Regions from separate parts of the Paenibacillus sp. CCS19 genome, predicted to be linked through region 2. Evidence: predicted binding sites of a transcription regulator. Region 2 holds the regulator's gene; the other holds the start of a gene.
The links. Region 2 encodes CtsR, which represses protease genes until heat stress. Its sites were predicted from a motif close to ATGGTCAATAAAGGTCAAACA; they were not measured.
Positions count from the first base shown of each region.

Region 1 (4,431 bases), on a different contig from region 2:
GATGCGCATTCCAGAAGCATGAATCTCGAGCAGTCCTTGCGCTTTCAAATAATCAGTCTCGGCTCGCAGCACGCGTTCCGTCATCCCGAGGGCTCCGGCCAACGCGCGCCGTCCGACAGAATCAGACAGCATAACTTGATGCAGGATGAAGTAGCGTTTCCTCATGACTTCCAATAAATCCGGCACAAGCTGCTGCTGCAGTTCGATCATGGGTCGCATCTAGCGCATTCACTCCACTACAGCCGAATTCTTGTTTCTACATTATGAAGAAACTCCGTTGGGCTTCCGTACGAGGTGGACCTTTCGCGTCCCGCATACTCGTTTTAAGTCCCACACTTATTTTATCGAATCGCGGAAAAGACTGCAAGTTCCTTTTCGCCCATGTAACCGTTTTCCGACACGCATTAGACAACTTTTATTTTTCTCATCGTCCAGCACTTGCATTCCTATGGAAATTAAGGTATGATAACTCTCGTTCCGCTTTTTTGCGCCCGTGGTCCAATGGATATGACGTAGGCCTCCGGAGCCTGAGATCTAGGTTCGATTCCTAGCGGGCGCGCCAACCTAATCAATTTAAATATTAATGAGAATCTAAGATCATCACATCCCGCTGTGGGTGATGATTTTTTTGTTTTATAAATCAACAAAAACCCCATTAAGGAATTCTTAATGGGGTTTTTACCTTCTTTATTTCTTTCTCTTTCGCATTTTATAATTTTTTCTTTCATTTATGATTCCTAGAATCAATACTATTGGTGCGATTAAGTCCAGCAAATTGATATCATTATCAATGTTATACCTCAAAAAGAATGTTAACAAGGCAATTAGAATTACCCGGATAATGATTTGCATCTCATGATTAACCTCCCTCTAGTGAACAGGTTGTATTTTAAATCTTATACCAATCAACCAATCAATATTACATTATACTCGACTAACCAAAATATTACAGGCTGCCGATTCAATCGACAGCCATAACTGTATCAATCAAATTTTATTAACAAGTATAGTTACAAACATAAGTATACCCGATCGCGCAAATCAATCCCGGTAGGAAACCAAAAAGACCCGCAGCTGCACAATAGCCTACTGCTACCCAACTGCATTGGGCACCGTTTAAATTAAGACTTCCACTGCATGTATTTGCAGAAGCAGTATCAACGGAAAATACTGATGCAACTGAATCAATAATGTTTCCATTTTTGTCTGAGGTTGAAGCTTGTTCTATTTCTTTTTTATGTTTTTCTTTATTTTTTTCCTTCAACGCTTTCTTTTGTTCCACAGTCTTAGCATTAACAATTTCCATAGCTTCTGCACGATCACCAATGAACGTCAAGCCAACATTTCTTGAATTTACGGTTATCTCATTGCTAGGCGACTCACTAATATTTAATGCTTCGATAAGCATTTTTCTGTCCATATCGTATGTGACAAGTACGGAAACTTTGTCATTTGCCGCATTAGTATATTCAAATTGGATAGTGTATACTTTATATTTTCCTGCACTCAGTCCTGTATAGGCAGCATTCTTAAATGCTTCGTTTAATAGTTTCTTATCTAATCCAGTAAAACCCTGCAGTTCTCTATTACTTGCAACATTTTTTTTCAGTTGAGCTAGCAACCCTCCTTCTGTTACCAGATACGTATCCCCATGGATACTAATGTATTCGTTAAGACTTGTTATATCGTCTAGAGTTACCTGAGCATTTTTAGCTTTTGGAGGTTTTACACTAGTAGTGTTCTTAGATGCTGCATTAACAGAACTCAAACATATCAATGACATAATGACAAGTAATAGCACTGCAACCTTTGACCTCATCCTAACTTTTCCTGATAACAAACCCATCACAAATTTACCATCTTTTAGTATTTTTTTTGAACACATGTAATTTATATCATTTTCGGTAAATTATTTAAAGCAGTAGATTAAAGAGTTAAGAGAATCTTTAACTAACGATGTTTTACACACAACAGTTTCTTGCTCTGTCTCCCCTCCTTACGTTTTTCTTGACCTTCTTTGACTTTTACTGATCATTCCGCTATTATAAAATTCATCAGCAGCACTTTCGCATCCTACATCAGTGTGCTAGCAGCATTCGTACATATACGTTTGCAGCGTACCGCATCTGACTATGCTAGTGCTGAAACTATTCTACAATTCCTATTCGGGAGGGAACTTTCATGGATATGAACTATGTGCCAATGGTCATTGAGCAGAACAACCGCGGCGAGCGTGCGTATGACATTTACTCGCGACTGCTGAAGGACCGCATTATTTTTCTCGGGACGCCGGTGAACGACCTTGTAGCCAACTCCATCATCGCGCAGTTGTTGTTCCTTGCGGCAGACGATCCAGAGAAGGACATCTCCCTGTACATTAATAGCCCAGGCGGTTCCATCTCGGCCGGCCTCGCCATCTTCGACACGATGCAATTCATTAAGCCGGACGTCTCCACGATCTGTGTCGGTATGGCTGCATCGATGGGCGCTTTCCTGCTTAATGCAGGCGCCAAAGGCAAACGTTATGCGCTTCCGAACGCCGAAGTCATGATTCACCAGCCGCTCGGCGGTGCAGAAGGCCAAGCGAGCGACATCGAGATTCGTGCTCGCCGCATCCTGAAGACGCGCGACAAGCTGAACCGCATTATGGCTGAACGCACGGGTCAATCGTTCGAAACAATCGAACGCGATACGGACCGTGACAACTTCATGAGCGCCGAAGAAGCACGTCAATACGGCCTGATCGACAAAGTCATCGACAAGCTGTAATCCGCTCTTCCACATGTACGACAGCAAGCCCCTCAATCCATAACGGAATGAGGGGCTTTTCCTCTTGATAACGCGCCTGGTCCTACTGCAGCATGGCTACGAATGCTTTCGCCGCTGTAGACAGAGGGACATCCTTCAATGTTGCGATGCCGATACGTCTGGACGGTATTGGCGGACTAATCGACAACTCCACCAGCTCTCCTCGGTCTAATAAGTCCTCGACAAAATTTCTCACCACGCACGCAATACCGAATCCCGTTCGAGCAAATTCACTCAACAGATCCAAGCTGCCAAGCTCCATGCTTGGCGTTAGTACAACATCATTCGCGCTTCCCGCTCTATCGATATGAGTTCTAGTTGCGCTGCCTTTCTCCAACAAGAGCAGCTCGTAGCGGCTTAGCTCCTCCCAATTGAGAGACATAGGCTGCTCGGCCGCCGTCCATTTGCAGTAAGTATTCGACACAACGAAACAGTCCTGCACGATCATGCTTTCTTGAATATGCAGCTTCGGGTCCTCCAGCGGCAGATTCACGATGCCGAAGTCGATTGCCCCTTCCTTCAGCAGCTTCACCGTCTCGCGCGATGTTCGGTTCGTAACCTGAAACTGAATGCCGGGATATTGCTCACGGAACTGTCGCATGCGCGGCAGCAAATAATGTTTGCACAGCGTATCTCCCGCTCCGATGCGCATTTCCCCTACCGTAAGTTCATGCCGCTCCGCCAGCCTCCGCTCGCCTGCATGGATGAAATTAAAGGCCTGCTCGATGTGCTGGAACAGCACATCGCCTTCCGCAGTCAGTGTGACCCCCTTCGAAGTCCGGAAGAACAGCTGCCCGCCAAGCTGCGACTCCAGCTGCTTAATGGCATGCGTGACCGCAGGCTGCGTAATATAAAGCCTTTCAGCGGCTCCTGACAAACTTCCCGCCTTCGCCGTCCAATAGAAAGCGCGGTACCACTCCATATTTGTAACGAGGTCGCTCACCGAATATTAATCTCCTTTATATCAGACATTAGGTTTATTCATTTCATTAATATCATTATCGCATTTATAATCAGTTTTGGAAATTCAATCATGTCTAGAGGAGTGAATCGAATGAGTGTAACAGCAGTAGTAGGGGCGAACTGGGGAGATGAGGGTAAGGGAAAAATAACGGATCTGCTGGCGGAGCAATATCGCTGCGTCGTCCGCTACCAAGGCGGCAGCAATGCCGGACATACGATCATTAATGCATTCGGCAGATTTGCGCTGCACCTGCTGCCATCAGGCGTGTTCACACCTGGGACGACGAATGTAATCGGTCCAGGCGTCGCTTTCAATCCAGAAGACTTCTTGTGTGAATACGACAATCTGCTGGCCCGAGGTATCTCCGAGCCGGATATTCGAATCTCTGACCGTGCACAGCTTGTACTCCCTTATCATATTCAGTTGGATACCTGCGAGGAGGCACGGCTTGGCGCACAAAGCTTCGGCTCGACCCGCTCTGGCATCGCCCCCTTCTATGCGGATAAGGCACTCAAAATCGGAATCCCGATCAGCGCGCTGCTAGGCGATGAAGCACAGCTTCGCCAGCGGATCCAGGCTGCACTCATTACTAAGAATACATTGCTGCAACAGCTCTATCAGGCTGAACCGATTGACGCGAATCAAATCGCAGACCGGCT
Region 1 is NZ_BTCK01000013.1:23,455-27,885, reverse strand. Features, by position in the region: gene SBI19_RS11360 (sugar-binding transcriptional regulator) at 1-219, opposite strand, end outside; tRNA gene SBI19_RS11355 (tRNA-Arg) at 488-562, shown strand; gene SBI19_RS11350 (hypothetical protein) at 998-1,885, opposite strand; gene clpP (ATP-dependent Clp endopeptidase proteolytic subunit ClpP) at 2,188-2,769, shown strand; gene SBI19_RS11340 (LysR family transcriptional regulator) at 2,852-3,751, opposite strand; gene SBI19_RS11335 (adenylosuccinate synthase) at 3,863-4,431, shown strand, end outside.
Region 1: the regulator CtsR is predicted to act here: its motif matches at 2,005-2,025, upstream of clpP (ATP-dependent Clp endopeptidase proteolytic subunit ClpP).

Region 2 (4,431 bases):
CTTCGCGTGCGAAAGCCGTCAGGTCACGTGCGAGTCCATCAAGCGTTGGTGTGCTTACGTTGGATGGCGCACCGTGGCTGCTCGATACCGCTTCGCTGCTGCCGAGCAATTGAAGCACCTGCTGGCGCGCTTTGTTCAAGCTGATGCCGAGGTTGTTCAGTACACGTGCTGCGACGCCTTCACCTTCGCGGATAAGACCAAGCAGAATGTGCTCTGTTCCAACGTACGTGTGGCCGAGCTTTCTCGCCTCATCCATCGACAACTCAATGACTTTCTTCGCTCGCGGCGTATATGCAATGTTCGAAGGCTGCTCTTGACCGCGGCCGATGAGCGCTTCGACTTCATCTTGAATTTTCTCGAGTCCAAGGCCAAGGCCGATAAGTGCTTTCGCTGCGATGCCTTCGCCCTCGCGAATCAGACCAAGCAGAATATGCTCCGTCCCGATATTGTTGTGACCAAGTCTAACGGCTTCCTCTTGAGCCAGTGCCAGCACCTTCTGCGCACGTTCCGTGAATCTTCCGAACATCATTGCGATACACCCCCATGATTGTTGTGCTGCGAAATTTGATTTCGAATCAGTTCTGCCCGCCGGATATCCCTAGCCTCCGGACTGAGCGCCTCATTGAACACCTGCTGCAGAAAACCCGGCTGCGTCATAACAAGCAGTTCATTCATCGCTTGTGTCGATACCCCGTTGATCATCCCCAGATCAATGCCGAGCCGTATGTCGGACAGCCGCTGCGCCGCTTCCTTCGAATCCATAATCGCTGCATGCGACAACACGCCGTATGAGCGGTTGACACGATCCTCGATTCGAATCGGATTCTCGGCGACAAGCCGTTTGCGGGCCGCCTTCTCATGTTCAATGATTTGCTGAGCTACGCTGTACAGGTTGTCGATGATTTCAGTCTCCGACTGCCCGAGCGTAATTTGATTCGAAATTTGAAACAGATTGCCGGTCGACTCGCTGCCTTCGCCATATATTCCCCTAACGGCGAGACCAACCTGTGCCACTGCGGACAGGATACGATTGATCTGCTGAGTCAGCACCAGTGCCGGCAAATGCATCATGACCGATGCTCGAATGCCGGTTCCTACATTCGTAGGACAGCTTGTTAGAAATCCTCTTCGTTCGTCGAAAGCGTAATCCGCTTCCGCTTCGAAAATATCGTCAATGCGGCTTGCCAACTGCCATGCTTCACGGATTTGGAAACCCGGATATAGACATTGGATGCGCAAATGGTCTTCTTCGTTAATCATGATGCTGATTGATTCTTCTTCGTTCAACGCAAGCGCTCCGTTGCGTGATTCATTGGCAAGATTCGGACTGATGAGATGCTTCTCCACCAGAACCCGCCGCTCAAGCTCGGTAAGCTCGCTTAGTTTGTATATATCGAAATGGCCGATGCCGCTCAGCTTCCCTTGTAAGGCAACACCCGACAAGCGGTTCATTACCTCAAGCGACTGTTGATTCGTCGCCAGCATTGGGAACGGGTACGAACGCAAATTGCGCGCAACTCGGATTCGACTGCTGATGACGATATCCGATTCGGGACCCTTTCCTTTCATCCAATCGCTGAGCGGATGCTCGGCAAAACGTCTCTTGGACAAAGTCAATAATCCTCCCTTCGCGCTTAAAGCCCTTCCGCTCTTCGCTCCAGCTCGCGAATCCGATCGCGGAGCTGCGCTGCCGCTTCGAATTCCTCACTATCGATACGTGTCACCAGTTCACGCCGCAGCTGCTCGATCTCTCTGCGAGTCTGAATGATGCCGCCAGACCGCTTCGGGATTTTGCCGACATGCACCGTATTGCCATGTACCCGCTTGAACAGTGGATCAAGCTTGTTCTCAAAGCTGCGGTAGCAGTTGCTGCAGCCGAAACGGCCAATCTTGCTGAACTGTGCATAGGTTAGCCCGCACTCATCGCAGCGTACCGTTTCCTGTTTCGCCCCTTGACCTGCCCGCTCGAAATCAAGCAGTCCAGACAGCAGGCTGTGAATGGAAAATCCATTCGAGGAGCCCGGAATCCCTTCGCTCTTCTCGCGAGCGCACGATTCACATATATGAATCTCGGTCTTCTCTCCATTCACGATTTTCTGAAAATGAAGCGTAGCCGGCTTCTTGCCGCATTCCTGACAAACCAAGCCGCCATCCCTCCTTCGCCGAACTAAGCACCATGACTACTTGCGCCCAATGCGATCCTTACTTCGCTAACAAGGAAATCAGCATCGCCTTCATTAACCGCGCCCGTACTTCATCACGCAGCGGGAGCTTCAACGCCAGCGTATCGCGCGACATTGCTGCCTTCAGCAAATTCGCTTCTCGCCTTGTAATATGACGGGCTTCCTCCAGCTGATAAATCAAGCCTTCTGCGGCATTCTGATCGATCTGATGACCAATAACTTCACTTAGATACAGTGTAATCGTCTTTAGCGCTGGCAATTCAGCACGCTGGATACGAATATATCCGCCGCCTCCTCGCTTGCTCTCGACCACATACCCTTTCTCTAAAGTAAAGCGTGTGCTGATGACGTAATTGATCTGCGAAGGAACACAAGAGAAACGGTCGGCCAGATCATTGCGTTGAATTTCGACCGCACCTTCGGTGCTTTCCTGAAGCAGCTGTTTCAAATACTGTTCAATGAGATCGGAAATATTACGCATGCACCAACCTCCCTCATGATGCGCCTTGCTAAGATGTCTGTTGACTTGCGTATTGCCTCAATTCATTCGCTGCTTAAGCAGCGGGGTCTCGTCAGCGGCATGGGCTGCGAACCGACGTCGTTGACTTTGACTTTCTTTGACCTTAATTTCATTATACGCATTTCAGTTCGAAGGTCAATACAGGTCGACACAAATTTTCAGAACATTGTAAAAACTACGAAACAAGCTTTCGCACCTACTATTATTGGTGAGACGCTGCTTTCTTTATACCTCTACTGACTGATGGAAATGGAACAAACGTGCCGCCGTCTCCTCGGACATTTCTTCAACCATTCTTTGATCTATAGAAACAAAAGATGATTGCTAGATTAGATTTGTGATCCTCTCCAAATGTAAGTCGTCGAACTAGCTTACAATGAGAGCCGTATCCAATCGCATTTATCTGAACCGCTGCTGGACATACAACGAAAGCCCCCGATCCCGTAGTAGGTTGGAGGCTTTATTACTGATTGTTTAGAAGAAATCATATAGGAATGTCGGCATCTGCGGAATCAACCGATCAAGCGCCTTAACAGCTTCTTTGCTTCCCAGCAGCTTCTGCAATTGCATGAGTCGTTCCGGTCTGCGATAGCCCATCATCATACAGGTTAGCGTCTGGATGTCACAGCTGAGCACATTCGTTTGTTCCTCAGCGTTCACTTCACACACCTTATCCACAATGCCATTCCCCTGCTCGTCGACACGCAGCTTGAAAACTCCGTTATTCCAAATTGCATGAGGGTCTTCCACTTGAATACACAGCTCATGCACAGCTTCTGTGGATGCAAACGGATAGTTTGCGACAAAACCTTCAATATCCACAATACGTGCCATGAAGTAAGGGATTATCTCATGTTTGATTCGCGGGTTATCCACTGTGGATATCAAATCATCATCCAACGGCGCAATCGTTGTTACTTCTTTCGCCATCGAGTCATGGTTGGCAATGAATGTCCACAGGCTTTGCCTCGCCGTCTCGTTCAGACAGACCAATTCATGCACAGTCATCTTAGATTCTTTCACATCATAGATGATGTAACCTTGCGGTTTCCCTGCTTCTGAGCGATATACGGCAATTTGTCCACTCTTTCTGCGATAAATGCGCTCTTCCCACCATTGTGGATTGCGTGAGAGCATTCCATTATACCGACGTGCATACTGTTCATAAACCGTGGACAATATCTGCGTGTCCGGCTGCGCAAGACGTTCAATGGTGCCAGGCACCTGAACACGTTTAGGCAGCAGGTTAGAGGATATTGTATAACGACGCTGCTCGGAGAACATTTCCCACCCGAATCTGCGGTAAAAATCAAACTCGAACGGATGCAGCAGTGAGATGATCTGACCATCACGTTTCATAACTTCAAGCGAATGTCGCAGCAATTTAGATACGAGACCCTGTCTGCGATATTCTGGCCAGGTGGAAACACCGGCTATTCCGCCCATCGGGATCGGTCTACCGTTTATGTAAATCGTTAATGACAGCAGCGTTAACTGCGCCATCAGTTGATCGTCTTCGAATGCTCCCCATTTCTCTTCCGACCGGAATTGAGAACGACGTACAGCACGTTCCTCATCCGAATAGACCATCTGAAATGCGAAAGAGGATAAGTTAAGGCTCTCCTCGTAATGAGTCTCCGTAATATTGCGTATGTTCAAGATAATCAACCTCCTTTGGCATCCTTGCCAGCTTGAGTGATTGTCTAAACTTACACCAAAAATCCACCC
Region 2 is NZ_BTCK01000032.1:195-4,625, reverse strand. Features, by position in the region: gene SBI19_RS19895 (ATP-dependent Clp protease ATP-binding subunit) at 1-529, opposite strand, end outside; gene mcsB (protein-arginine kinase McsB) at 526-1,611, opposite strand; gene mcsA (protein-arginine kinase activator protein McsA) at 1,635-2,144, opposite strand; gene SBI19_RS19880 (CtsR family transcriptional regulator) at 2,203-2,664, opposite strand; gene SBI19_RS19875 (GNAT family N-acetyltransferase) at 3,178-4,362, opposite strand.